3 regions of the Xanthomonas fragariae genome follow, and region 1 is predicted to be linked to each of the others. Evidence: predicted binding sites of a transcription regulator. Region 1 holds the regulator's gene; each other region holds the start of a gene.
The links. Region 1 encodes FliA, which starts transcription of late flagellar genes. Its sites were predicted from a motif close to TAAAGTTTNNCNNNCNNNGGCCGATAA; they were not measured.

Region 1 (9,605 bases):
GCATGAGTGCCCAACCGGCCCCGTTGAATGCTCGTCGCATCATGGAGTTGCTGCGCAACGGCCTGGGCGCCCCGCTGGCGCTGATAGCCATGCTGTCCATGCTGATGGTGCCGCTGGCCGCACCGGTGCTGGATGCCTTGTTCACCTTCAACATCGCCATCTCGCTGATGGTGCTGCTGGCGGTGATCTACGTGCAGCGCCCGCTGGAATTCACCATCTTCCCGATCGTGCTGTTGATGACCACGATGCTGCGCCTGGCGCTGAACGTCGCCTCCAGCCGCGTGATCCTGATCAACGGCCAGGACGGCCACGCTGCGGCCGGCAAGGTCATCGAGGCGTTCGGCCAGTTCGTCATTGGCGGCAATTACGCGGTCGGTATCGTGGTGTTCGCGATCCTGACCATCATCAACTTCGTGGTCATCACCAAGGGCGCCGGGCGCGTGTCGGAAGTGACCGCGCGCTTCATCCTGGACGCGATGCCCGGCAAGCAGATGGCCATCGACGCCGATCTCAACGCCGGTTTGCTGACGCGTGAGGAAGCCAAGGCCCGCCGCGAAGAAGTCCGCGAGGAAGCCGACTTCTACGGCGCAATGGACGGCGCCAACAAGTTCATCCGCGGCGACGCCATCGCTGCCATTATGATCCTGTTCATCAACCTCATCGGCGGCATGGCGGTAGGCATGTTCCAGCACGACATGAGCTTTGTGGATGCCGCTTCCACCTACACACTGCTGTCGATCGGCGACGGTCTGGTGGCGCAGCTGCCGGCTTTGCTGGTGTCGTCTTCGGTCGCCTTGCTGGTGACCCGCGCCTCGCGTGCGCAGGATATGCGCGGCGCCATGATCAGCCAGGTGTTCGGCCAGCACCGCGCGCTGGCGGTGGCGGCAGCCATCCTGGGCCTGGTCGGGCTGGTACCGGGCATGCCAAACGTCGCGTTTTTGACGCTTGGCCTGATCCTGGGCGTGATCGCCTGGAAAATGTACAAGCGCAGCCTGGTCATCCCGCCCACCGGCGACCCCGCTACCGACCCCAAGGCCGCCGCGGCCGCCACTGCCGCCCAGGCAAGTTCCGAATTGAGCTGGGACGAACTGCGCCCGATCGACCCGCTGGGCCTGGAAGTGGGCTACCGGCTGATCCCGCTGGTGGACAAAACCCAGGGCGGCGAACTCATGGCGCGCATCAAGGGCGTGCGCCGCAAGCTCACCCAGGACATCGGCTTCCTGGTGCCGCCGGTGCATATCCGCGACAACCTGGAGCTGTCGGCCAACGCCTACCGCCTGCTGGTGCACGGCGTGCCGGTAGCCACGGCGGAAATCTATTCCGACCGCGAACTGGCATTGGACCCGGGCGGTGCGCTCGGCCAGCTGGACGGCATCGCCGGCAAGGACCCCGCCTTCGGCCTGGATGCTACCTGGATCCAGCCGCATCAACGCGCTTATGCCGAATCGATGGGCTACACCGTGGTCGACCCGGCCACCGTGGTCGCCACGCATCTATCGCACCTGATCCGCGAACACGCCCCGGAACTGCTCGGCCACGAAGAAGTGCAGCAACTACTGGCGACCCTTGCCAAGACCGCACCGAAGATGGTCGAAGACCTCACCCCGAAGGCACTCCCGCTATCGGTAGTGGTGCGCGTGCTGCAGAACCTGCTGATCGAGCGCATCCCGGTACGCCAGCTGCGCAAGATCGTCGAAGCCTTGGTCGAGCACGCCCCGCAAAGCCAGGATCCGACCACCCTCACCGCCGCGGTGCGCACCTCGCTGGGTCGCTTCATCGTGCAGGAAATCGCCGGCATGTCGGCCGAGCTGCCGGTCTACACGCTGGCCCCACAGCTGGAACGCGTGCTGCAAGAATCCACCCACGGCAACGGCGTGGCATTGGAACCCGGCTTGGCCGAGCGCCTGCACCAAAGCCTGGCCGATTGCGTCGGCAAGCAGGAAGCGCGCAACGAACCGGCGGTGGTGCTGGTGCCCGGCCAGGTCCGCGCCGCCCTCGCCCGCCTAGTGCGCCACAGCGTGCCGACCCTGTCGGTGCTGGCCTACAGCGAAGTGCCGGAAGACAAGCGTTTAAAATTGTTGGGTACGATCAGCTGAGAGCTTGACGCGGATCGCCTCGCACGGCCTCGCCGTCCTTCATCGTTCCAGCGATCGGACGGGTCTGATGCCGGCACGCGCTGCATTGGGAGTAGACCGCAGCACCACGCTTGAAACGCGACTGCGCCCGTCCAGCACAGCAGGGGCAACGAAATCCCTGCGGCTACCGCCACTTGTAAAGAGCGCAGTATCACCTGGCCTCGGTACCGTAGGACGCAACGAACTCGGACATCGACAGTCCAGCTTGCGAACTGCACGGCATCGATGCGCATCACGCCACCTCGTTGGTTTCAGGTGACAGCTGCATCAACTCAGCGCGGCGCAGATCCTGCGACTGCTGGCTGAAGGCACAGGGCTAATCAGGACATCGAATCCGGGCGCAGGATTTACTGTCGCTTGGCCGATATCGTCCGGCTACAGAGCCTTCTCAGGCCGAACTTTCACACGCGATTTGCGAAGCCTGCAACCACCGGTCACCCGATTCGGATCAGGGATGTCTCCTGGCGCGAAGCGCAACCAGGACCGATTGCCATTGGGATCTTCCACCCCGCCGCTTACCTCACACCCGTCACCTTCGCCAGCCCTGAAGACAGCCCTACCGCTCAGCGAGCGTGAACGGTTGGCCAGCACGCGACAGAAAACTGGCGCAACTCGACACATCGACCCGCGCACCCAGAAAACGGTCGCATAAACCACAGGTCCGACCGTCAAAAACCCAGCGCCTCATTTTGGCACGCCGCGTGCATTTGCTCTGACGGGACCGCAGACAGCATCACCGCTGCGGGGCGAGAGCAGGAATTGGAACAAACGAACGGGACAGGCAACTCATGACGCTGGCAACGCACCCACATTCATCGCGCACCCGTCCGGCGTCCAACGGGTTCCGTTCCTTGAGGCACTTCGCATGAAAATCAAACGCTTCGTTGCCCCGGACATGCGCACCGCATTCCGCATGGTGCGTGAAGAACATGGCCCGGATGCAGTGATCCTGTCCAACCGCCGCACAGCTGAAGGCATCGAGATCGTCGCGGCCAGCAATTACGACGAAGAACTCGTGCAGCGCGCCCTGGAAACGGCGCGCTCCGAGCCGCCGACCGCTGAGTCGGCCCAGATCCAACAGGCGCCTGTGCAACACGCTCCCACCCTAGTCCACGTACCGCTCAAGCCGACGGCCGAGACCGGCATGCGCCAACGCGTTGCCAGTGCCGCCAACGACATGATCGCGGCCATGGCGCTGCGCCAGCCAGTCAACCTGCTGCGCCAGAAGCCGGTCGCCGCATCGGTACGCGGCGCCGCCCCGTCATCCACCGCCCAGGCACTAGCCCATGCGGTTGCAGTGACGGCCGCGCCGCGCCTGGAACACGCGCTGTCGGCAGTGCCGGAACAACTGTTCGCCGACTTCCTGACCACCGCCCCGGTGCAGCGCGAAGCTGTGCAGGCTGTCACCGCAGCGACGCCGGTCATGCCCGCCGCTCTTGCGGTCGCCGCCCATGCCGGCTACGGCCAAGACCAGGACGACCGCGACGACGAGGCCGACTTCGACATGGATGACGCCCTGCCGCAGATCCTGCCGCCGGCGGCGTTACCGCAGCTGGTGGTCGCCCCGGTTGCGCTGGTCTCCGTGCCGGTCGCCGCCGCCCCGGCGCCGCAGAACGATGAAGAACTCAAGCAGTTGCGCGGTGAGCTGTCGCTGATGCGTCAGATGATCGAGCGCGAAATGAACCGCCTCACCGACGAGCGCCTGCGTGGCTCACCGGTGCGTGCGCAGGCTCTGGAGCTAATGGACGACTACGGCTTCGATGCCGGTCTGATCCGTGACGTGGTCCTGCAGATTCCGGCCGATACCGAATTGCACCGTGGCCGCGGGTTGATGCTGGGCCTGCTGTCCAAGCGCCTGCCGGTGGCCCCGATCGACCCGCTGGAACATGGCGGCGTGATCGCTCTGGTCGGCCCAACCGGCGCCGGCAAGACCACCACCATCGCCAAGCTTGCGCAGCGCTTCGCCGCCCAGCACGCCCCGCGCGACGTGGCCCTGGTCACCACCGACATCCAGCGTGTCGGCGGCCGCGAGCAGCTGCACAGTTACGGTCGTCAGCTTGGCATCGCGGTGCACGAGGCCGACAGCGCCGAGAGCCTGCTGGAACTGCTCGAGCGTCTGTGTGACTACAAGCTGGTGTTGATCGACACCGCCGGCATGGGCCAGCGCGACCGCGCCCTGGCCGCGCAGTTGAACTGGCTGCGCGCCGCGCATCAGGTCACCTCGCTGCTGGTGCTGCCCGCTAACGCCCATTTTTCCGACCTCGACGAGGTCGTGCGCCGCTTCGCCCATGCCAAACCCCAAGGCGTGGTGCTGACCAAACTCGACGAGACCGGCCGCTTCGGCAGTGTCTTATCGGTGGTGGTCGATCACCAAATGCCCATCACCTGGGTGACTGACGGACAGCGGGTCCCTGACGACCTGCACCGCGCCAATGCCGCCAGTCTCGTTCTTCGCCTTGAAGATTTACGGCGCGCTGCCGATAAGCCCTGTACCCCGGAGCATCAACATGCAGTCGCGTGAATACGCAAAGCTGACCAACGCCTTCCCCCTGTCGGCGACCCGTCCCGAGCCCTTTGGCCCAGTGCGCACCATCGCCGTCACCGGTGGCAAGGGCGGCGTGGGTAAAACCAACATCTCCGCCAACTTGGCGGTGGCGTTGGCCGACATGGGCAAGCGCACCTTGCTGCTCGACGCCGACCTTGGCCTGGCTAATCTGGACGTGGTCCTGGGCCTGTCGCCCAAGTACACTCTGGCCGACCTGATCGCCGGCCGTTGCACGCTGGACGAGGTGATCATCGAAGGCCCCGGCGGCGTGTTGGTGGTTCCGGCCGCCTCTGGCCGCCGCCACATGGCGGAGCTGGCCCCGGCGCAGCACATCGGCCTGGTCAACGTGTTCTCCGAACTGGAACGCGACCTGGACATGATGGTCATCGACACCGCCGCCGGCATCACCGACAGCGTACTGACCTTCTGCCAGGCCGCCCAGGACACCGTGGTGGTGGTCTGCGACGAACCGGCCTCGATCACTGATGCCTACGCGCTGATCAAGGTGCTTTCGCACGAACGCGGTGTGGACCGTTTACAGATCATCGCCAACATGGTGCGCAACCCCAACGAAGGTCGCCTGCTGTACGACAAGCTGTCGCGGGTCTGCGAAAAGTTTCTCGGCGATGTGTCGCTGAACTACCTCGGCCACGTGCCTCAGGACGACTGGCTGCGCCTGTCGGTGCAGCGCCAGCAACCGGTCATCAAGGCTTATCCCGCCAGCCCATCGGCGCAGGCCATCTTAGAAATCGCTCGACGTACCTCACGCTGGCAGGCCCCTACGGTACCGGGCGGCAACGTCGAGTTCTTTGTCGAACGCATCATCCAACGGGGAGTGGCCGCATGAATACCGCAGCTGTGAATACCGCAACCGCGCAGTACCGTGCCGTACAGCGCCACACCGCCAACGACATCGTTACCCAGCACGCCGATCTTGTCCGTCGCATCGCCCACCACCTGGCCGCGCGACTGCCGGCGAGCGTGGAAGTGGACGACTTGATTCAGGCCGGCATGATCGGCCTGATCGAAGCCTCGCGCAGTTACGACTCCGAACAGGGCGCCTCGTTCGAAACTTACGCTTCCATACGCATCCGCGGCTCGATGATCGATGAGATTCGCCGTGGCGACTGGGTGCCGCGTTCGGTGCACCGTCGCGCTCGCGACGCTGCTGCCGCCGTGCGCAAGATCGAGCAGAACACCGGCCGCGCCGCCGCCGCCACCGAAGTGGCCGCCGCGATGGAAATGCCGCTGCCCGATTACCTGCGTCTGATGGAAGACGCCTCCCGCGGCCAGGTACTGAGCCTGGAATCGCGGATTGAAGATCACGGCGAGCTGGACACTACCGCCAAAGGTGGCCCCAACCCGCAGCAAATGATGGAGCGTGGCGAATTCGGCCGCGAGCTGGGCAAGGCCATCGGCCTGTTGCCCGAGCGCGAGCAGCTGGTGCTGTCGCTGTACTACGAACAGGAATTGAACCTGAAGGAAATTGGCGCCGTGCTCGGTGTCAGCGAATCGCGCGTCTGCCAGATCCATGGCCAGGCGGTGGTACGTCTGCGCGGCCGCCTCAAAGTCTTCGAACTGGCCGATGCCGGTGTCGAAATTGACGAATAATTTTTTCGTGTTAGGAGCTTGATGTGAATAAGAACATGCGGATCTTGATCGTGGACGACTTCTCGACGATGCGGCGTATCGTCAAGAATCTGTTGGGCGATCTCGGCTTTACCAACACCGCAGAGGCCGAAGACGGAAACAGCGCATTGGCGGCATTGCGCGCTGGCCCGTTCGATTTCGTGGTCACCGACTGGAACATGCCAGGCATGACCGGCATCGACCTGCTGCGTAACATCCGCGCCGACGCCAAGCTCAAACATTTGCCAGTGATGATGGTGACCGCAGAGGCCAAGCGCGAGCAGATTATCGAAGCCGCACAGTGCGGCGTGAATGGCTACATCATCAAGCCATTCACCGCGCAGACGCTTGAAGAAAAGCTGGGCAAGGTATTCGAACGTCTGGCGGCGACCGCATGATGGACGCCACAGTGGAGACCAATGCCGAACGCGCCGCATTGATCGAACGCCTGCAGGGCGCGATCGATGCACTGGAAAGTGGTGACGAAGCCGCGTGGCGCCTTGAGGTGGATCACCTCGCCGCCTTGCGCACCCGTCCAATGATGCAGGGCCTGAGCCGGCTCGCACGCGAACTCGGTCAGGCGCTGGGCGAACTGCCCACCTTGCCCGAAGAAGCCGGCGAACTGGACGATGCGTGCTCGCGTCTGGACCACGTGGTGGATATGACCGAAAAGGCCAGCCATCGCACGCTGGATCTGGTCGAGGAATGCCGCGAGCTGGCCGAGCAATTGCGCTCGGGCGGCTTGAATGCCGACCAGGGCGTGTTGCTGGACAGGATGCGCAGCAGCCTGACCGAACTATCGTTGGCACAGAGCTACCAGGATCTGAGCGGCCAGATCATCCGGCGCGTGGCCAGCATCGTGCGGCGCGTGCATGAAGGCTTCGGCGCACTCGGCCTGCCGCCGAAGAGCACCGAACCGAAAAAAGACGACGGCGGTCTTGCCGGTCCTGCAGTCAAGGGCCTGGACCGTCACGCGGTGTCGCAAGACGACGCCGATGACCTGCTGTCCGGATTGGGGTTGTAGCCATGAGTGCTGTTCCTGACGATATTGCAGCCGATTTCATCGTCGAGGCCCAGGAAATCCTGGATCGCCTCGGCGAACAACTGGTGTCGCTGGAACAGGCACCAGACGAAGCCGATCAGCTCAACGCGGTGTTCCGCGGTTTCCACACGCTCAAGGGTGGCGCCGGCTTTCTGGCGATCAAGCCCATGGTCGAGCTATGCCACGCTGCTGAGGAAACCCTCGGCATGGCGCGCTCAGGCCAGGCAGTGCTGCAGCCGCATCACTTCGATGCCGCGCAGCAATCGCTGGACTATTTGCAGTCCATGCTGGATGCAATGGGCTCCGGTGCGCCCGTACCGCATGCACCGGCCGCGCTAATCGCGCAATTCGATGCCAAAAGCGGCCCGCCAGCCATCAAGGCGGTGCCCGAGGCCGCCACTGCAGCCGCACCGGCGCACGATAACGGCCACGCCGCTGCTGCGCCCGGTACCAAGGCCGCCCCCAAGGCGGCGGCAAAGGGTGCCGACGCCGAACAGACTGTGCGCGTGGACACCAAGCGCCTGGATGCCATTGTCAATTTGATCGGCGAACTGGTGCTCTCGCGCAATCGCTTGAAGACCCTACGCACCCGTTTGCGCGATGAAGAACTCGATCGCGCCGTCAGCGTGCTGGACATCGCCACCGCACGCCTGCAGACCGCGGTCATGCGCACCCGCATGCAGCCGGTCAGCAAGGTATTTTCGCGCTTTCCCAAAGTGGCTCGCGATGTCGCGCGCACGTTGTCCAAGGAGGTGGAACTGGAACTGATCGGCGCCGAGACCGAACTGGACCGCAACCTGGTCGAAGCCCTGGCCGACCCTCTGGTGCACTTGGTACGTAACGCCATCGACCACGGCATCGAATTGCCTGCATTGCGCGAAGCCACCGGCAAACCGCGTAGCGGCCATGTACGCCTGTCCGCGCAGCAGGAAGGCGATTACGTCAGTATCGAAATTCAGGACGATGGCGCCGGCATCGACCCGGAACGGCTGCGCGAAATCGCCCGCAACAAGGGCTTGATCGACGCCGAAGCTGCCGCCCGTCTGAGCACCGACGAATGCCTGCATCTGATCTTCATGCCGGGTTTTTCGACCAAGGTCGAGGTTACCGACATCTCCGGCCGCGGTGTCGGCATGGATGTGGTGCAGTCGCGCATCCGCGAACTCAGCGGGCAGATCCAGATCCAGTCCGAACTGGGCCGCGGCAGCCGCTTCATGATCCGTGTACCGCTGACGTTGGCGATCTTGCCGACCCTGCTGGTGCAGGCCGGCGAAGCGGTGTACGCATTACCGCTGGCCCGCGTGGTCGAAGTACTGCATGCACCGCAGACCTCGTTGGGCTGGTTCGACGGCCGCGCAGTGCTGGACCGCCGCTCGCACACTTTGCCGCTGATCGACCTGCGCCGCTGGCTTGGCGTGCCCGCCGAACAACCGCCGCTATTGACGGTGGTGCTGCTGCAGGCCGGCGAAACCCGCTTCGGCCTGGTGGTAGATCAGGTGCGCGGCCGCGAAGAAGTGGTGATCAAACCCCTGCCCCGCGCCCTGCGTGGCCTACCCGGCTACTCCGGCGCCACATTGATCGGCGACGGTCGCATGGCGCTGATCCTGGATGTGGATGGGCTGCGCTCCAGCGCTCATTGAGCGGCGCAGCGACAGATCAACCTGCGGCATGACGGCTAGATACCGCCTGCAGCAGGGAGACGTCCTGAGCCTACATCGGCCCGGACGCTGACGATCATGTCATCGTCATCTGCGGCCCAGGCTGTGGCGGCGTCTGCGTCTGGGCCAGGGTGGATTGCTGCAGTTGCTCTTGTGCCAAGCGCGCATTGATCGCTTCGAGTTGTTGGTGAGACTGTTCGACCGGCGTGTGTGCAGCCTGCACCGTTGGCATGCCCGCATACATCACCGAGAAACTGGTGGGCCAGCCCTGGACGACGAACACTTTTTGCGCTGCCTCAACGCCGTTGGCTTGCCTGCTCAGCCCTACATGGTCGACCTGTGTCAGCCCGTTATCCTTGGCAAGTACAAGCAAACTGGCCGTCATGCGCTCGCTGATGGCATCGAAACTGCGGCCGACATGTCGATCGGGTTCTTCCACCTTGCCTTTAATCTGCTGATGCATTGCATGATCGGGATGCTCGGCATCGGCTGGCGAACGCGCAGGCGGGGCGTTTTCGTTGCACAAGGATCGCTCATGGCGCCGTTCCGCCGGTGTCATCCCCTTTTCGATCTCTGGCGTGCCGGTGATTGCGCCA
Region 2 (9,605 bases), 600 kb from region 1:
CCGCCGGCTACAACCTGCGTTGGCTGCTGCGCTGGATCGCGTTTTTGCGTGCCTGGATGCGGGCGATGGGATGGTCATCCTTGAGCACCGTGCCGCTGTCACCGACGGCACTTGGCGCTTGAAGGGGATTTTTCAGGGACGACTCAATATTAAAAAATTAAATGGCCGCTCCTGAAAAACCCTCAATACCCAATCACCGCAACGCTTTATAGGCCGCACAGGTGTGCCAGAACTGCCGGTTTTCGCAACGCTGAGGTCTGGTTTCTGGCCGTTGCCGCCCATGCGTACACGCCGTGCTGCTGCTGAGCGCATCTGCGCCGACGAGTTGTTCCGTTCGCGGCTGCAGAACCAGATCGACCTGCGTCATCCGTTGGCGCAATTGAGCCGACGGATGCCGTGGGCCGCGTTGGAACAGGCGCTTTTGCCGCGCTTGCCGGCCACTGCGGCTGCTGGCGGGGCAGGCCAACACTAACGGCGCGCTTGAACGCACAGTGCAGGGACGAGTCGTGCGCGACATCGAACACAAGCTCGATCAGGTAGACATCGACGTGCGCGAGCGCATCGCTGTGCGGTTGCAACGCGCACAACAGGTGCTTGCGCAACGTCCCAAAGACAAACGACAACTCGACGCATTGCATACGCCGGAAGAGGCCAAGACCCTGACGCGACGGCAATGGCGCTGGATCAAACGGCGTTAGGCAGTGGAACCGGCGATCGGACATTTGAAAGACCACTGCCGGTTGCGTCGTTGCAGGCGCAACAGCGCCCAAGGCGATGCGCTGCACGTGCTCCGGCTACAACTTGCGTTGGCTGATGCGCTGGATCGCGTTTTTGCGTGCCTGGATCCGGGCAATGGGATGGCCATCCTTGAGCGCCGTGCACCGATCACTGCTGGAGATTGGTATTTGAAGGGGGTTTTTCAGGGACGACCGACTATGAGATACCTCGACCACCCAGCGCCTGGCCTTGTTTTTCGAATCGCGCCGTTTGGTGTCGGCTGCCTTGCGCCGGTCAACAACATGAGGGATGTAACCGCGGTCCTGGATGGTGCGAAGGTGTGCCGCGCCACGATAGCCCGCGTCGGCGCACAGATGTTGGCTTCGCCGGTGTTGCGGGTTCTTGCGCTTGACGACAATGGCGTTGAGCACCTCATCAAGCCGCTTGCAGTCAGGGGCGTTGGCCCCGGTCACGACGATCGACAACGGAACGCCACGGGCCGTCCACCAGCAGGTGGCGCTTGCTGCTTTTTTCCACGATCCGTTGGGTTGGGCCCCGCGGCCTGCTGTGCCAGCGACGCCTTCATCATCGCGCCGTCCACGCTCTGCCAGCGCCAAGCAATGCCCCGCATCTGGTCGTACTCGGCCAGGCCCGCTTTCCACAGCACCTCAAAGAAGCCCGCAGCTTCCCATTCCAGCAAGCGCTTATGGATGGCGCTTGCGCTGCCGAAGCGTTCCTTAGACAGCCACCTTCCAGTGGCAGCTGGTGCGCAGCACATAGACGATGGCCTCCAACACCAGTCGAGACGGCCTCGCAGATCGGTCTGCACCGGTAGACCCTGTCAGCCACTGCACGCGCAGGAATCAGCGGTTCCACCCGCTGCCAGAACTCATCGCTTACCACCCAGGACGCTACACGTTTGGCCGTGATCTCGATCCAGCGCCGCGTACCATGCGGCTCGAATCGATAGGTTACCTATTTGCGGATAAATTCTTGGTCAGCAACCCGCGCGCTGTCGCGTCCGCCGTTCTTGGCCAGATATAGCGCAGCATCGGCGCGCGAAAACCAGTCTTGCCAATGGGTCTCGCCATCATGGCGCGCAGCACCCAGCGAAACGGTTATACGACCACCCGGACCGCGCAGGCCATTGCGGATCACCTTGCGCAAACGTTCGGTTACCGCCTCCAGTTCCGAAAGCGAACCAGCGCGCAGCAGTACCACAAATTCTTCGCCGCCAAAGCGGAAGACCTGATGCGGCTCACGCACTTCGAAACGCAGGATCGTCGCCAGATCCGACAATGCCGCATCGCCTGCGGCATGCCCGTACAGATCGTTGACCTCTTTGAAATGATCCAGATCCAAAATGATCAAGCTGTTGAGCCGATCTTGTGGATGACGCTGATCGATCTGGTAGGTGAGCGCACGTTCGAGCATGCGGCGGTTAGGCAAGCCGGTCAGCGCATCCAGCGAGGCCAGCTCTTCCAGATGCACGCGGTCGTTCTGCATGCGCAGCGAGAACGCGTAGCCTACCGCCAGCGTCACCAAGGTTACCGCCACAGTCGATGCACCCTGACCCGCACTGACGATCAGGCCAGGCAAAAACAACAATGCCGTCAACAGCGGCAAGCTCAACAACACCGCACGTGGTGGCTCGCACAGAAAATAATTCGTGGCCAATACCGGGAACAACCAAGGCAGGGCGCCATCGCCACCGGTCCAACACGCCACCAGACAACCGCCGACATTGATTGAGGCCAGCCAGACCCCTCCAGCACCAGTATGTTCGGCACTGCGCATCTGCCAGCCGCGCCACACCGCAAGCAGGCCCAACGAGGCAGTGATGATGCACGCGACCGCTTGACCGGTCATGGCCAGGTAGACCGCATAGAGGCAAAGCAATAGCGCGGTGATTGGTCCAAGCATCTTGACGATGCCGAGGCGGAAATCCCGCCGCAGGTGGAGGATCACGGGAAAGGTTCTGTAGAGGTCGACATCATTATCGGCTGGGCATTGTCAAATTTGAGCATGTACGCATCGTCGTAACAGGTAGGAAAATGAAGCGTTGCAGAGCAGGACTTCGCACATCCTTGACGCCCCTGCCACGACCGTATCTTTCTTGCCGTCGGAGTTTGCCATGCCCACCCGGAAATAACGCGATACGCGCCTGGCTGCGCTGCGGGACCAACTACCGCAGCTGTTGGCCGATGGAGATGCGGATTTCGATTACCTCGATTTTCAGGCGCATGCCGAAGCGGTGCTGAGTAGCGCCGAGCCGGACGACGCAGCCTATGTGCGCACGCGCATCAATGGCATGCTGGCTGGTGCCGGCCTGATTCCAAACGACGACGATGGCCGTACCTGTCGGCGATGCCTTGATATAATTGTTAATGCATACATCTGGTGGGTCATCGATGCTCAAGCGCACACGCCGATCGCTGCCAGCACGCGGTCGGCGCCGCCATGTCCATGCAAATCGTTGAGCTGTTTGAAGTGGTCCACATCCAGCATCAGCACCGGTAACGGTTGCACCCGTCGCGTGCAGCGCGCCGGTTCATGATTAAGTGCTTCTTCAAGATTGCGGCGGTTGTACAGGCCGGCTAGTGGACCGCAGATCGATTGCTGACGCAGCGTTTCCCGCAAACACAAGTTGTGCAGCGCCAGCGATAATTTCCCTGCTACTGCCTCTGCCACGGTCGATGAGGCAAGATCGCGTGGATCGTCGCTGCGCAGCGCCAACAAATTTCCAATTGCCTGCCTTGCGCGGACAGCCGAATGCAGGCGGTACACGCATGCGCCGGGAGATCGACGCCAGCATGCTGACACACCACGCCCTGGCTGGCGTCCGTCACCACATGCGTGCGATTACGACGCGCAGCGCCCAACAGGTGTCCGTCGCGATGCTGGCGCTGTCGGCGGCGTCGGCCATCGCGCTCCAGGCGACCACCTGCTCGGCGCGATCGCGCGACGCACACAGCAGACACACCGCGCCCGCGGCACGGCAAATCAACGGTGCAATAGTGCGTGCAGTGATTTCCACCGCTTCTCCGGCATCGCGACAGTTCTGCAGCAGACCGAAATAGCGCGCCCGCGCCTCTAGCGAGGTAGAGGTGCGTTCGAGCGCGGCAAACGACTCGATCAGCCGCTCGCTGGTAGTGGCTGGCTTGGTGTCCGGCGTGCGCGCCGTTCCAACTCGCGCGACAACAAGCGGTAAGCAAACAGCATCACCAGCAAGCCGCTGACGATGCCGATCGACGGCACCCACAGCATCCACAGCATCCACTGCGCACCGTGCGTTTTGGCTTCATGGCGCCTCACCAGCAGCTGCCGCTCCGGTTTCGTCATGGCTTGTACCTGGCGACGCGGCGAAGAGGCAAGTTGGAAAACGCCGCGCGATCAACGAGCGCTGCGTGGTGAGGCAACCGCCAACACCAATCAATACGAAAATCAATCGGCCGAGCAGCAAGGCCCCGGCGGCTCGGCGTTGCGCGCGCGCGACATGCTAAGCGTGCGACACGCCGGCCAGGTAGGCCATATCCGGCGAGGTGGCTTTACCTTTGATAATCATGGTCGGCAACGGCAGGACAAGTGGCCGGCATCATGCCACGTGCCCGCCGGCCCCGTGTCGCCACGCGCAGCAGTCGGCTGATTGGTTTACCATTCCTGCCCAAGATCACTTGCCAGAAGGTGGCCCGCGTCCCGCGCCGGCCCAGCGTGCGACATGAGCACTACCACCTCCCACTGCTGATTCCGCCCGCGTCAGCGTGCAAAGCGCCTGCGTGGCGATGTGGTTGCCTCACCTTTTGCATCTTCTCTTTCCGAGCCTGTCTAGCAATGGGCAGATCTCCCTTGCAGCCGTGAGCTGCAGCCAGCACAGACCTTAATTCTTGCCCATGATCAACATCACGCTCCCCGACGGCAGCCGTCGCGAATTCGAATCGCCCGTCTCGGTCATCCAGGTCGCCCAGTCGATCGGCGCCGGCCTGGCCAAGGCCACCATCGCCGGCCAGGTCGACGGCGAGTTGGTCGATGCCAGTGACGTCATCGTCCACGACGCCAGCCTGCGCATCATCACTGCCAAGGACTCCGAAGGCGTGGAGATCATTCGCCACTCCTGCGCGCATCTGGTAGGGCATGCGGTCAAGCAGTTGTACCCAGAGGTCAAGATGGTGATCGGCCCGGTCATCGCCGAAGGCTTCTATTACGACATCTACAGCGAGCGCCCATTCACGCCGGACGACATGACCGCGATTGAGCAGCGTATGCAGGAGTTGATCGCGCAGGACTACGACGTGATCAAGAAGGTCACCCCGCGCGCCGAGGTGATCGAGGTGTTCGCCCAGCGCGGCGAGGAGTACAAGCTGCGCCTGATCGAGGACATGCCCGACGACATCACCGCGATGGGCCTGTACTACCACCAGGAATATGTGGACATGTGCCGCGGCCCGCACGTGCCCAATACGCGCTTCCTCAAGGCGTTCAAGCTGACCCGTATTTCCGGCGCCTACTGGCGTGGCGATGCCAAGAACGAGCAGCTGCAGCGCATATACGGCACCGCCTGGGCCGACAAGAAGCAGCTGGATGCCTACATCCTGCGCATGGAAGAAGCCGACAAGCGCGACCACCGCCGCATCGGCAAGCAGCAGGACCTGTTCCATCTGCAGGAGGAGGCGCCTGGCCTAGTGTTCTGGCACCCCAAGGGCTGGTCGCTGTGGCAGGTGGTCGAGCAATACATGCGCAAGGTCTACCGCGATAGCGGCTACGGCGAAGTGCGCTGCCCGCAGATACTGGACGTGTCTTTGTGGCAGAAGTCCGGCCACTGGGACAACTATCAGGACGCGATGTTCTTCACCGAGTCTGAGAAGCGCACCTACGCGGTCAAGCCGATGAATTGTCCCGGCCATGTGCAGGTGTTCAATCAGGGCCTGCACAGCTATCGCGACCTGCCGATCCGCTACGGCGAGTTTGGCGCCTGCCACCGCAACGAACCCTCCGGCGCGCTACACGGCATCCTGCGCGTGCGCGGCTTCACCCAGGACGACGGGCACGTGTTCTGCCTGGAATCGCAGATCGAATCGGAAGTCACCGCGTTCCATCAGCAGGCGCTGGCGGTCTACACCGCGTTCGGCTTCGACGACATCCAGATCAAGATCGCACTGCGCCCGGAAAAGCGCCTGGGCGATGACGCCACGTGGGACAAGGCCGAAGCCGCGCTACGAAGCGCGCTGGGCGTGTGTGGGGTGGAGTGGCAGGAACTGCCGGGCGAGGGTGCCTTCTACGGCCCCAAGATCGAATACCACCTCAAGGACGCCATCGGCCGTACTTGGCAGCTGGGCACCATGCAAGTCGATTTCATGATGCCCGGCCGCCTCGGCGCCGAGTACGTGGACGAGCACAGCCAGAAGAAACATCCGGTCATGCTGCACCGGGCGATCGTCGGGTCGATGGAGCGTTTCATCGGCATTTTGATCGAACATCACGCCGGCGCGTTCCCCGCTTGGCTGGCGCCGGTCCAGGTCGTTGTCGCCAACATCACTGACGCTCAGGCCGAATATGTGGACTCGGTTCGGAAAACCCTTGCAAATCAAGGCTTCCGTGTGAGCGTCGATTTGCGCAATGAGAAGATCGGTTATAAGATTCGCGAGCATACGCTGCAACGCGTGCCATATCTGCTCGTGGTCGGTGACCGTGAGAAGGAAAATAGCGCTGTCGCCGTAAGGGCGCGTTCGGGAGAAGATCTTGGGACTATGACGGTCTCGGCCTTCATCGAGCGCCTGCAGGCAGAGCAGGTAGCGTAGGCCAACCCCGGCCTGTCTGGATAATGATCCGGATGTGCCGGTTCGATTCCCCTGGGAGATTGCAATATCAGTACCCCTGACAACAAACAGAACCGCAAGAACCAAGAAATCCGTGTGCCGCGCGTTCGCGTGATCGGCAGCGAGGGTGAGATGGTCGGCGTGTTGTCGCGCGACGAAGCGCTCGCCAAGGCTGAGGAAGAAGGCCTGGATCTGGTCGAAATCCAGCCGCAGGCAGATCCGCCGGTCTGCAAGATCATGGATTTCGGCAAGTTCAAGTTCGAGCAGCAGAAAAAGGCCAACGAGGCCAAGAAAAAGACTAAGCAGGTCGAGATCAAGGAACTGAAGTTCCGTCCGGTCACCGACGAGGGCGACTATCAGATCAAGCTGCGCAATATGCGCCGCTTCCTGGAAGAGGGCGACAAGGTCAAGGTCAACATCCGCTTCCGTGGCCGTGAAATGAGTCACCAGGAGCTGGGTCGCGAGATGGCGACCCGGATCGAGGCCGACCTGGGCGAAGACATCGTCATTGAATCCCGTCCGCGCCTGGAAGGGCGGCAGATGGTCATGATGATCGCGCCGAAGAAGAAGATCTGATCCGACGCTGCGACGGGCCCCGGTGGATCCGTCCCTGTTGCAAGCTCAACGATTTGCAAGAATTTCTGGCAACGGGCATACTGCGCGGCTCGGTTTTGCCGGGGAGCCGTGCAAGCGGCACTAGGACCTGTCCAGATCGTGTTCGATCAAGGGCTTACAAGCAGGCAAGGGCAAGGATGGAAAGCGTAGTCGCAAGATTGCCGCCCGTGTCAGTGACAAAACACCATCAAGGACATAGCAATGCCCAAGATCAAGACCAACCGGGCGGCGGCCAAGCGTTTCCGCAAGACCGCCTCCGGCAAGTACAAGTGCGGCCACGCGAACCGTAGCCATATCCTCACGAAGAAAGCGACCAAGCGGAAGCGCAACCTGCGGCAGACGAATCATGTCCGTGCCGAGGACGCCGGCCGTCTTGACCGTATGCTTCCCTACCTCTGAGGACTGAACCATGGCACGAGTAAAGCGTGGTGTGCAGGCGCGCCGCCGCCACAAAAAAGTTTTGAATCTGGCGAAGGGCTACTACAACGCCCGTCGTAAAGTCTTCCGCGTCGCCAAGCAGGCGGTCATCAAGGCCCAGCAGTACGCGTACATCGGTCGTAAGCAGAAGAAGCGCGTGTTCCGTGCGCTTTGGATCACCCGCATCAATGCGGCAGCCCGCATCAACGGTCTCAGCTACAGTCGTTTCATGAATGGCATGCTCAAGGCTGGCATCACTCTGGATCGTAAGGTGCTGGCTGACATCGCCGTGCACGATGCCGCCGGCTTTGCCGCGCTGGCTGAGAAAGCAAAGGGCGCGCTGGCTGCGTAAGGGCAGGTCCCTCTGCAAGAGCCCCACGGCGTATAGGTGCGAGTCCCTCGCAAGAGTCCGCACATCCATGTGCGGACTGTTGAAACGCCAGATCATCGCGAGCAACCGAGCATCTAGTGTGCAGGTCTTCGGTGAGAGAGACGCAGATATGCAGGGGGAAGGGCGCGAGTCCTTCCCCTTTTGCATTTAAGACAACCGGCATCGGTTGATTCGATGACTGGCAGGATTTGGGTGGCAATGGGTTTCGGTGCATCCGGAAAATACCGTTCGGCTGAGCAGTTGAGGCGCGAGTGCAATGAGTGAGATTCAATCCCTGACCGCGCGCGCGCTGGCCGATGTCGCCGCCGCGCAGGCGCCGGACCAATTGGAGGCTTTGCGTGTCGCATTGCTCGGCAAGAGCGGCAGCATCACCGCCCAGCTCAAGCAGCTCAGCACTTTGCCTGCTGAGCAGCGCAAAGCTGCTGGCGAAGCGATCAATCTGTCGCGCGATGCACTCACCGCTGCGCTGTCCGAGCGCAAACACACGCTGGAAACCGCTGCACTGGATGCACGTCTGGCCGGTGAGCGCATCGACGTCACATTGCCGGGTCGTCGCAGTGAGCGCGGCGGCTTGCACCCGGTCACGCGTACGCTCGAGCGCATCGTCGAGATCTTTGCGCGGCTTGGTTACGAGTTGTCGGACGGCCCAGAAATCGAGGACGACTGGCACAACTTCGAAGCCTTGAATTTTCCGCCGCACCATCCGGCGCGCGCGATGCACGACACGTTCTATTTCGGCGATGGCCGCCTGCTGCGGACACACACCTCCGGCGTGCAGGTGCGTTACATGGATACGCACAAACCGCCGCTGCGCATGATCGCCGCCGGCAAGGTGTATCGCTCCGATTCGGACCAGACCCATTCGCCGATGTTCCATCAGGTCGAGGGCTTGCTGGTGGACGAGCATTCCAACTTCGCCGACCTCAAGGGCACCTTGTCCGAGTTCGTGCGCGCGTTCTTCGAGCGCGATTTCGAAATGCGTTTCCGCCCCAGTTATTTCCCGTTTGTGGAGCCTGGCGCGGAAGTGGATATCGCTTGGCAGCAGCCCGATGGCAGCACCCGCTGGCTGGAAGTACTTGGCTGCGGCATGGTGCACCCAAACGTGTTACGCAGCGTCGGTGTCGACTCCGAGCGCTACACTGGTTTCGCGTTCGGTCTTGGCGTGGAGCGCTTCGCCATGCTGCGCTACGGCGTCAACGACCTGCGCGCGTTCTTCGAGAACGATGTGCGCTTCCTCAGGCAGTTTGCTTGATGGTGGGGACTCGGGGCTCGGGAATGGTGCATGGCAAGAGCCGCATGGCTCTACTGGTTTCCTTCCGAAGGCCCGGCGACCACGCTTTTGCGATTCCCTATTTCCGGCTCCCTATTTCCGGCTCTCCATGAAATTCTCTGAAAATTGGCTGCGCAGCCACGTCCCCATCCAAACGACCCGTGACGAACTTGCCGCGACGCTGACGGCGATCGGTCTGGAGGTCGAAGAGGTCACGCCGTTGGGCGAGGCTTTGGGGCAGGTGGTAGTAGCGCGCATTGTCGCGGCGGTGCGGCATCCTGAAGCCGATCGTCTGCAGGTCTGCAGCGTCGATGCAGGGCAGGGCGAGTTGCTGCAGATCGTGTGTGGTGCGCCCAATGCGCGCCCCGGTCTGGTGGCGCCG
Region 3 (9,605 bases), 200 kb from region 1:
AAAATCTCACCGCTGTGGTCATCGATGGCGATATCGACGCGAGTCAAATGCGCACCGAGATCCTCGGCGATGCGCTCGACAAACGGCCAGCTGGGGACGTGGCTACAGCCCTGCCCTGTGAGGCTGATCATGACCTCACCATCGTCGGAGAGACCGAGGCGACCACAGACGCTAGAAGTCTCATCGATCAGCATTGCGCTGCGCTGATAGCGGAAGTTCCACAAGCGATCAGCGAGGGGGCCAGCAACGATGCTGCTGGAGGTGCCGAACACGTAGGCCACCATCTGCTGTGCGTTCATGCGCTTGAAGAAATTGACGGCCTTGTCAGAGTCAAAAACGAGGGTGCAGAAATCGATGATCGGCTTCGAGAGACATTCGAGGGTCTGAGACTTTTGGCCCGTGTTACTGCTCGGGCCAACCGGGTGCGCCGGCCGATTGCACAGCTGCGCCGGTGAAAAGGGTAAACAAAGGGCGAGGAGCGGGGTCACAGAACCACCGCCGGGGTGTTGCCGATCATGTAATAGCCGATCACGCCGCGCAGGTATGCGCAGGCGATCAGCACCAGCAAGCCGGCCAGCATAAAGTGATGCGTCACGAAATGTCCCCTTGACATGTCCCCTACCCTGACCCGTGACCCCCGGGGGGTGCCGGGGGGCGGGACGCTTAGCCACGCTAAACGCAGACGCTTGTATAGTTCAGCGAAACAAGAATGTAAAGGTCAGCTAAACATGAGCGCGGAAAACGAACTGATCAACCTTGTGCGAGCAGGAGGAAAGTTCAGTTCAGACAATGAGTTAGCTCAGAAGCTGGGGGTGACCAGGGCGATGGTTAGCTCTTGGCGTTCGGGCAGGTATGTGCTGCCGGACGATCAAATTGCGCAGCTCTGTGCGCTTGCAACGCTAGACGGGGCAAGCTGGATGGCAAGGATTCACACCGAGCGTGCAGCGTCCGCGACAGAACGTGCTCTGTGGCAATCGATCCTGGACAGACTGGCCCCGATCACCGCGGTGGTCGGGGTGCTGGGCCTAGTCGCACTAGGGATCCACGCAGGAAGCCATGAGGCGGTAGTGGCGGCCTTCTCTCCGGTCGCCATAACGCCAACCCTCTATACATTATGCGAAATGTAAGTGCTTCCTCAAATCGGCGCTCAGTCACCGCTGCTCTCTCTGGCTGGTAGCCAGCTGCTACTTGGCTGACGTGCCCGATCGACCTCCACGTGGCCTGCATAGTTTGCCGGCCTCGCTCCAAGGTTTCTCGGGCGTCCTGGAGGGAGGCATGATCAGCGGCCACTGCCTCATCAGCGTGTTACTGCGGCGAAGCAGTGGTCGTCTCAGGCGTGACACGCCAGATGATGTTGGCCAAGTCATCGGCGACGATCAATGCGCCACGTGGGTCGACGGTGACACCAACCGGTCGGCCGCGGGTCTTGCCGTCTTCGCCATGTAAGCCAGAAACGAAGTCGATCGGGTCGCCTGCCGGGTGACCGTCACGGAACGGCACGAACACCACCTTGTAGCCGGCTGGCGGGTTGCGATTCCAACTGCCGTGCTCGCCGACGAACACGCCGTCCGCGAATTTTGAGCCCATCGCTGTAGACGAAAATGCCACACCAAGTGCGGCCACATGCGAGCCCAACGCGTAGTCAGGAACGATAGCCGATGCGATTTTCTGCGGATCCTGCGGCATGACGCGCTTGTCAACGTTCTTGCCCCAATAGCTGTAGGGCCAGCCGTAGAATCCGTCTTTGTGCACCGAGGTCAGATAGTCGGGCACCAGGTTCGGGCCGATTTCGTCGCGCTCGTTGACCACGGCCCAAAATGCGCCGGTCCCCGGCTGGATAGCGAGCGCAGTGGGATTGCGCAGGCCGGTGGCCTACGGCTTGTGCGCGCCGGTCGCCGCATCCACTTGCCACACTTGAGCACGGTCCACTTCGGCAATCATGCCGTGCTCGGTGATATTGCTGTTGGAGCCGATCGCCACATACAGATAGCGACCGTCGGCGCTCGCAGTCAGCGCTTTGGTCCAGTGGTGATTGATCGCCGATGGCAGGTCGGTGACCTTGCCCAGCGCGCTGCTCGCCTGCGTCTGGCCATCGCGATACGCAAAACGCACCAGCGCATCCTGATTGGCGACGTAGAGCGCGTTGCCGATCAGCGCAAGTCCGTACGGCGCGTTGAGCTTGTCGGCGAACACGGTCTTCAACTCATAAGTGCCATCGCCGTTGGCATCGCGCAACAAGGTCAAGCGATTGCCGCTTTTAACCGGCGACGTACCCTTTGCCTTGATCAAGCCGGCAATGATGTCCTTGGGCTTGAGATTCGGTGCGGAGCCGCCACGGCCTTCTGCCACACGACCGCAAGGCCTTGATGTCTGCACCGGCGTGCCAAAACTACCAGTGTTCGCTACGCTGAAGGCTGGTTTCTGGCAGTTTCCGCCCATGCGTACACGCCGTCCTGCTGCCGAAGACAGACCCGCCGACGAGTTGTTTCGTTCGCGGCTGGAGAACCAGATCGATCTGCGTCATCCGCTGGCGCGGCTGAGCCAACGGATGCCGTGGGCGGCGTTGGAGCAAGCACTTTCATCGCGCTTGCCGGCCACCCAGGCCGATGGCGGTCGGCCGGCATTGCCGGTGCGGCTGATTGCCGGTTTGCTCTACCTCAAACACGCCTACGACCTGTCCGATGAAGCGGTGTGCGAGCGCTGGCTGGAGAATCCGTACTGGCAGTTCTTCACCGGTGAGGTCGTGTTCCAGACGCGTTTGCCGTGCGATGCCAGCTCGCTGACGCGCTGGCGGCAGCGCCTGGGTGAGGCCGGGATGGAAGAGCTGCTGGCGCACACCATCAACGCCGCGCATGCGATGCAGGCGGTGGACGCACGCGAGTTGTCGCGGGTGATCGTGGACACCACGGTGCAAGAGAAGGCGATCGCCTATCCGACCGACAGCCGTTTGCTGGAGGTGGCACGCAAGAAGCTGGTGTTACTGGCCAAGCGGCACGGCATCGGATTGCGGCAGAGCTACGCGCGGCAAGGCCCGGCCCTGAGCCGCAAGGCAGTTCGGTATGCGCATGCGCGCCAGTTCAAGCGGATGCAGCGCGTGCTGCGACGTCAACGCACGGTATTGGGGCGGGTGTTGCGCGACATCCAACGCAAACTCGATCAGGTAAACACCGGCGTGCGCGAGCGCATCGCTGTCTGGCTGGAACGTGCGCAACGGCTGTACACGCAGCGTCCGAAGGACAAACAAAAACTGTACGCATTGCATGCCCCGGAAGTGGAATGCATCGGCAAGGGCAAGGCGCGTCAAGCGTACGAATTTGGCGTCAAGGTCGGCATTGCGGTCACCGCCTGCAAGGGATTGGTCGTGGGTGCGCGCAGCTTCCCGGGCAACCCGTACGACGGCGATACCTTGGCCGAGCAGCTGGAGCAGACACGCGGGTTACTGCAGGATGTGAGCGTAGAACCGACGGTGGCGATCGTGGACCTGGGCGATCGCGGGCGCGAAGTCGATGGCGTGCAGGTCCCTGCATCGCGGCAAGGCCAAGACGCTGACGCGACGGCAATGGCGCTGGATCAAGCGACGGCAGGCGGTGGAGCCGGTGATCGGACATCTGAAAAACGACTGCAGGTTGCGTCGCTGCAGGCTGAAAGGTGCCCAAGGCGATGCGCTGCACGTGCTCGGCTGCGCCGCTGCCTACAACCTGCGCTGGCTGCTGCGCTGGATCGCGTTTTTGCGTGCCTGGATGCGGGCGATGAGATGGTCATCCTTGAGTACCGTGCCGCTGTCACCGACGGCACTTGGCGCTTGAAGGGGATTTTTCAGGGACGACTAGAGAGGCCCTTTGGGACTGCCCACGACAACTTTCTGGTGCAGCGCGCGTGTGTTTCTATCAAGTCCGCCGCGCTTGGGCCGATACCGCCTGCATGGACAGACTTAGCGTAATCGGACTGGTGCTCGCGATCGTGGCGATCGTGGGCGGCAGCGTTTTGAAAGGTGCCGGCATTTCGTCGCTGTGGTCGCCGGCGGCCTTCTTGATCGTGATCGTCGGTACTGTGGCGGCGATCCTGTTGCACACCTCGCCGGCAGTCTTCCGGCGCGCGTTCAAGATCCTGCGCTGGGTGATCCAGCCGCCGGCCAGCAATCGGCCGCAGCTGCTGGCGCGTATCGTGGAGTGGAGCAACATTGCCCGTCGCCAGGGCCTGCTGGGCCTGGAAGACCAGCTACCGCGGCAGAACGACACCTTCCTGCGCAAGGGCCTGCAGATGTTGGTCGATGGTGTTGAGCCGGAATCCATGCGGCATATGCTTGAGATCGAAGTCGACAATCAGGAGCGTCAGGATCTTGCCGCAGCCAAGGTGTTCGAAGGCATGGGCATTTACGCACCCACGCTGGGCATCATCGGTGCGGTGCTGGGGCTGATGGCAGTGATGAAGAATCTGGCGAACCCGGCCATGCTTGGGCACGGCATCGCGGCAGCGTTCACCGCCACCATCTACGGAATCGCCTCGGCCAATCTGTTGTTTCTCCCAGTCGCTGCCAAGCTGAAGAGCGTCATCCAGTGCAGTACCAACGAGCGTGAAATGGCGATCGAAGGCTTGATCGCGATCGCCCAGGGCGAGAACCCGCGCAACATCGAATCGAAACTGGCCGGATACTTGCATTAGTCCGCCATGGCATGTCGTCGCAAACATCACGAAGAACATGGCAACCACGAAGCGTGGGCGATCCCGTATGCCGATCTGATGACGTTACTGCTGGCGTTCTTCGTGGTGATGTACGCCATCTCCTCGCTCAACGAAGGCAAGTACAAAGTCGTGGCACAGGCGTTCACCACTGCCTTCGGTGGCTCGTCCAATGCGGCCAGCCCGGTGCAGATCGGCAAGACCCAGACGCAGGGCGCCGACTACGACCGCCCGTCGGTGATCAAGGCCGACGCGCCGATGGCCGATCCCAACAGGCCGACCGACCCCACCCTGTTGCCCTCCATAGCCGCGCAGATGCGCATGCCGGTGTCGTTGCGCAACCAGGCGCAGCTGGCGCGCGCGCAGCGGCAGATGGATGCGGTGGCGCAACAGCTGAGCAAGACGTTGTCGCCGCTGATCGACAAGAAACTCATCACCATCCGCCGCAACGATCTGTGGATCGAGGTGGAGATCAACAGCGACATTCTCTTCGGCACCGGTTCGGCCGCACTAGCCAGCACGGCGCGCGCCACGTTGTCCACGCTGGCCTCGGTGCTGCGCGATGCGCCCAACGGCGTGCGCGTGGAGGGTTATACCGACAATCAGCCGATCGCGACCGCGCAGTTCCCTTCCAATTGGGAGCTATCGGCCGCGCGCGCAGCCAGCGTTGTGCACTTGTTTGCCGATGACGGCATCGCCCCGCAGCGATTGGCGATGGTGGGCTATGGAGAATTCCGCGCACGTGCCGATAACAGTACTGAGGCGGGACGGAATGCGAACCGGCGTGTGGTGTTGATCATCCTCGCTGACTCGGCTGGCTCACTCGCTCCCGATCCGCCATCGCAGATGCATGCGACCGCTGCCGGGGCGCCCAAGCTTCCCAAGTCTGGCGGCGGCCAAACGGCCGTTACCACCGTAAGCGGAACAAATTCCGTCCCCGCCGTAATTCAAGGAGTGCAGTGAGATGCGTATCTGGGCAATCGCCAACCAAAAGGGCGGTGTAGGCAAGACCACTACGACGCTGGCATTGGGTCGTGGTCTGGCCGCGCTCGGCCACCGGGTGTTGCTGATCGACCTCGATCCGCACTCCTCGCTCACCCGCTCGTTCGGCGTGGCGGTGGACCCGCCGCCGCGCGGGGTGCTGGACCTGTTCGGCACTCCGCCGAGCGATCTGGCCAACCTGCTGCACGAAAGCGCCATCCCCGGCTTGTCCTATGTCTGCGCGCAAGCCGCACTGGCCACGCTGGAACGTCGCAGCGCCACGCAGCCAGGTCTGGGCTTGGCCCTGCAGAACGCCATGAGCCGCCATGCCGGCCAGCACGACTACATCCTGCTCGACTGCCCGCCCACGCTCGGCCTGTTGATGATCAATGCATTGGCCGCCTGCGACCGCGTGGTGGTACCGACTCAGGCCGAGCCGCTCGCGCTGCATGGTCTGGCCAGCATGGTGCGCACCGCCGACATGGTGCAGCGTTCGCGTCGTCGCGAACTCCCGGTGTCGATCCTGCCGACCTTGTTCGACCGACGCACGCGCGCCGGCACCGACACACTCAAGGAAATGCAGGCCACCTACGGCGCCGTGGTCTGGGAAGACGCAGTGCCGGTGGATACCCGAATTTGCAATGCCGCTGCACTGACCCTCCCCGCCACCGGCAGTGACTATCAGGGCCGCGGCCTGTCCGCTTATCGCCGTGCGCTGGAATGGGTGCTGGCCGAAGACGCGATGCGCATGGAGCAAGCCGCATGAGCAACCACAGCGCCAACGGTGAGATGGACGATTATCTGGAAGGGCTGCTGCACGATGCCGGTATCGAGATCCCTGCCCCCCCCGCGATTGCCGACATCGCCGCTGCACAGGTACTTGCCGATGCAGACGTCGCATTAGCCGAATCACCTGTGCAGATCGCCGCCGCACCTCAAGCCGCTGCCACAGTCCTCAGTGCCGAAGCGATCGCCGCCGATTTCCTGGCCGAAATGGATGCCGACCCAGCCTTCGGTGCGCCAGTAGTTGCCGCACCAAGGGCCATAGACATCGCCGCCGATTTCCTGGCCGAAATGGACGCCGATCCGGCCTTCGGTGCGCCAGTGGTTGCCGCACCGAGTGCCGTAGATATCGCCGCCGATTTCCTGGCCGAAATGGATGCCGACCCGGCCTTCGCCACGGCCGCACCCAGCCCGTTTATGAGCACGGCCGATCTGATGGCCGAAATGGACGCGGACCCAGCCTTCGGTCTTGCCGCACCGGCTGCACCTGCACCTGCACGCGCTGCGCCGACACCGATGCAGGCACCCCACCGCGCGCCACCGGCACCGGCCTATCCGCAAGGCCTGCAAGCACTGTTGGCGCCCGGCCAGGCCGAACGCATCAATTCCGAACGACGCGTAAGCGAACGCAGCACACGTTGGTTGCGCCTGCGCTGCGGCGAACAGACCTACGCGCTGGAATTGCTCAAGGTGCAGGAAGTGGTGTTGCCTGTGCCGCTGCTGCCATTGCGCGGCACCGCCAGCGCAATGCTCGGCATCATGAATCTGCGTGGCCAAGTGGTGCCGGTGATCGATCTGGGCGTGCATCTGGGTTCGTCGCCGGTGGACATGGATCTGCAGACGCGTGTGGTGGTGCTGGAAGAAAATGGCGAAACCATGGGCTTGCGTGTGTCGGCGGTGGAAGACGTCACCAGCCTCACCGATCAGCAGATCGAGCCACCGGACAACGCACGCCTGTGCCGCATTTCCAACAACCTATTCCGTGGCGTGGCACGTTTGGGCCACCAGCCGATGATCCTGCTAGACGCCAGCCACCTGCTGCATTGATGCGCAACCGACGCGCACCTGCACGCACAACGATTCAGCATTAAAGCTTTTCCGCCCCCCGCCGTTAGTACGCATAGAACAATCTGTTCGGAGCAACCATGAGCACAGTGACATTGGGCGAGGATCTCGGCATCGAGACCAGCGCCGAACTCAAGCAGAAACTTGTCGGATTTCTCGAGCAGGACGGCCAGTTGTTGCTTGATGCCGGCGACGTCCGGCGCATCCACACTGCCAGCGTGCAGGTGCTCTACGCCTTTGTGCAGGCTCGCCGCCAAGCCGGCCTGCACATCGAATTCGATGGTTGCAACGACACCTTTAGAGATGCGGCTCGTCTGCTCGGCGTCACCGACGCGCTCGGACTTTCCGCATCCAATGACAACCTGAAATCTGTGGAGAACGCCGCATGAGCGCACGTATCTTGGTGGTGGACGATTCGGCGTCGATGCGCCAGATGGTTTCTTTCGCCCTCACCTCGGCCGGCTTTGCCGTCGAAGAAGCCGAAGACGGCGCCGTTGCACTGGGCCGCGCGAAGGGCCAGCGCTTCAATGCGGTGGTGACCGACGTGAACATGCCCAACATGGATGGCATTTCTCTGATCCGCGAACTGCGCCAGCTGCCGGACTACAAGTTCACCCCGATGCTCATGCTTACCACCGAATCGGCGGCCGATAAAAAGTCCGAAGGCAAGGCGGCGGGTGCGACGGGTTGGTTGGTGAAGCCGTTCAATCCAGAACAGTTGATCGCCACCGTCCAGAAAGTTCTGGGTTAATTCCTTTTCGCTTCACCATCGGATCTCACGCCCATGAGCATGGACCTGCAACGTTTCCACGCGACCTTTTTCGAGGAAAGCCGTGAAGGGCTCGACGCGATGGAGGCCGGGCTGCTGGCCCTTGAAGAGGGCAACCGCGACCCGGAAATCATCAACTCGGTGTTCCGCGCCGCGCACTCGATCAAAGGTGGCGCTGCCACTTTCGGTTTCGAGGCCGTCGCCGGCCTGACCCACGTGCTGGAGACGCTGCTGGACGAACTGCGCTCCAACAAGCGCCAGCTCGAACCCAATGCAGTCGATGCCATGCTCGGCTCGGTAGATGTGCTGCGCGCCTTGCTGCGTGAAGCCGAACACGGCACTCCTGCCGAGCCGGCTGCGGTCAAGGCCGTGCACGTTCGTTTGAACGCAGTGCTGGCTGGCGAAGCGCCTGTGGCCGCCGCGGTCGCCATGCCCAAGGAAGAAGAACCCGACGCCTGGCACATCGGCTTCACGCCCGCGCCGTCGCTGTTCATGAGCGGCAACGACCCGCTGCGCATCATTCGCGAGCTCGAACATCTGGGCCCGTTGCAGATTGCCGCACGTCTAGAGCGCATGCCGGGCTTTGAAAACATCGATCCACTGGAAGCCTACCTGGCGTGGGATCTGGGCCTGATCGGCAAGATTCCGCGCAGCAAGATCGAAGACACCTTTGCCTGGGTGGTGGACGATTGCGAACTGGACATCCGCCCGATGGCGGTCCCCGGCCCGCCGGCCAGCCTGGCGATCGACGCCGGCGCAGCCGCACCTGTTGCAGCCCCTGCTGTCGCGGGGACTGCTACCGCCGCTGCGACGCCTGCCAAGGCTGCTGCTGCCGAAGCCGAAAGCTCGATCCGCGTCAGCGTCGACAAGGTTGATGCATTGATCAATCTGGTTGGCGAATTGGTGATCACGCAGGCCATGCTCAAGCAGGTTTCCGCCGATCTGGACCCGGCACATGCCGAGCGTCTGTTTGCCGGCCTGGATCTGCTTGAGCGCAACACCCGCGACCTGCAGGAAGCGGTCATCGGCGTGCGCATGTTGCCCGTCGACGCGGTGTTCCGCCGCTTCCCGCGCCTGGTCCGCGATCTCTCCAGCCGTCTCGGCAAGCAGGTGCGTCTGCGCACGATTGGCGAAGGCACGGAGCTGGACAAGGGCTTGATCGAAAAGATCGCCGATCCGCTGGTGCATCTGGTGCGTAACTCGATCGACCATGGTTTGGAAATGCCCGATGCACGTCGCGCCTCCGGCAAGGACGAGACCGGCACGATTACCTTGGCGGCATCGCACCAAGGCGGTCACATCGTAATCGAAGTCAGCGACGACGGCC

Region 2: the regulator FliA is predicted to act here: its motif matches at 2,714-2,740, upstream of PD885_RS13755 (GGDEF domain-containing protein).
Region 3: the regulator FliA is predicted to act here: its motif matches at 3,888-3,914, upstream of PD885_RS10095 (flagellar motor protein).

Annotation. Positions count from the first base shown of each region.
Region 1 is NZ_LT853882.1:2,369,217-2,378,821, forward strand. Features, by position in the region: gene flhB (flagellar biosynthesis protein FlhB) at 1-6, shown strand, start outside; gene flhA (flagellar biosynthesis protein FlhA) at 3-2,096, shown strand; partial or broken gene PD885_RS20725 (transposase) at 2,128-2,368, opposite strand; gene flhF (flagellar biosynthesis GTPase FlhF) at 3,001-4,656, shown strand; gene PD885_RS11045 (MinD/ParA family protein) at 4,643-5,527, shown strand; gene PD885_RS11050 (RNA polymerase sigma factor FliA) at 5,524-6,291, shown strand; gene cheY (chemotaxis response regulator CheY) at 6,315-6,707, shown strand; gene PD885_RS11060 (protein phosphatase CheZ) at 6,707-7,333, shown strand; gene PD885_RS11065 (chemotaxis protein CheA) at 7,336-8,991, shown strand; gene PD885_RS11070 (XVIPCD domain-containing protein) at 9,086-9,605, opposite strand, start outside.
Region 2 is NZ_LT853882.1:2,967,528-2,977,132, reverse strand. Features, by position in the region: partial or broken gene PD885_RS13770 (transposase) at 1-122, shown strand, start outside; gene PD885_RS22785 (hypothetical protein) at 281-472, shown strand; partial or broken gene PD885_RS21445 (IS5-like element IS1478 family transposase) at 483-909, shown strand; gene PD885_RS22105 (transposase) at 795-1,379, opposite strand; gene PD885_RS13755 (GGDEF domain-containing protein) at 1,693-2,685, opposite strand; partial or broken gene PD885_RS13750 (hypothetical protein) at 2,882-3,079, shown strand; partial or broken gene PD885_RS13745 (diguanylate cyclase) at 3,145-4,110, opposite strand; gene thrS (threonine--tRNA ligase) at 4,608-6,512, shown strand; gene infC (translation initiation factor IF-3) at 6,564-7,106, shown strand; gene rpmI (50S ribosomal protein L35) at 7,347-7,544, shown strand; gene rplT (50S ribosomal protein L20) at 7,555-7,914, shown strand; gene pheS (phenylalanine--tRNA ligase subunit alpha) at 8,210-9,205, shown strand; gene pheT (phenylalanine--tRNA ligase subunit beta) at 9,333-9,605, shown strand, end outside.
Region 3 is NZ_LT853882.1:2,165,022-2,174,626, reverse strand. Features, by position in the region: gene PD885_RS10115 (replication initiation factor domain-containing protein) at 1-488, opposite strand, end outside; gene PD885_RS10110 (DUF3693 domain-containing protein) at 729-1,127, shown strand; partial or broken gene PD885_RS10105 (PQQ-dependent sugar dehydrogenase) at 1,306-2,349, opposite strand; partial or broken gene PD885_RS10100 (IS5 family transposase) at 2,438-3,806, shown strand; gene PD885_RS10095 (flagellar motor protein) at 3,922-4,662, shown strand; gene motD (flagellar motor protein MotD) at 4,669-5,643, shown strand; gene PD885_RS10085 (ParA family protein) at 5,645-6,427, shown strand; gene PD885_RS10080 (chemotaxis protein CheW) at 6,424-7,491, shown strand; gene PD885_RS10075 (STAS domain-containing protein) at 7,590-7,898, shown strand; gene PD885_RS10070 (response regulator) at 7,895-8,260, shown strand; gene PD885_RS10065 (chemotaxis protein CheA) at 8,294-9,605, shown strand, end outside.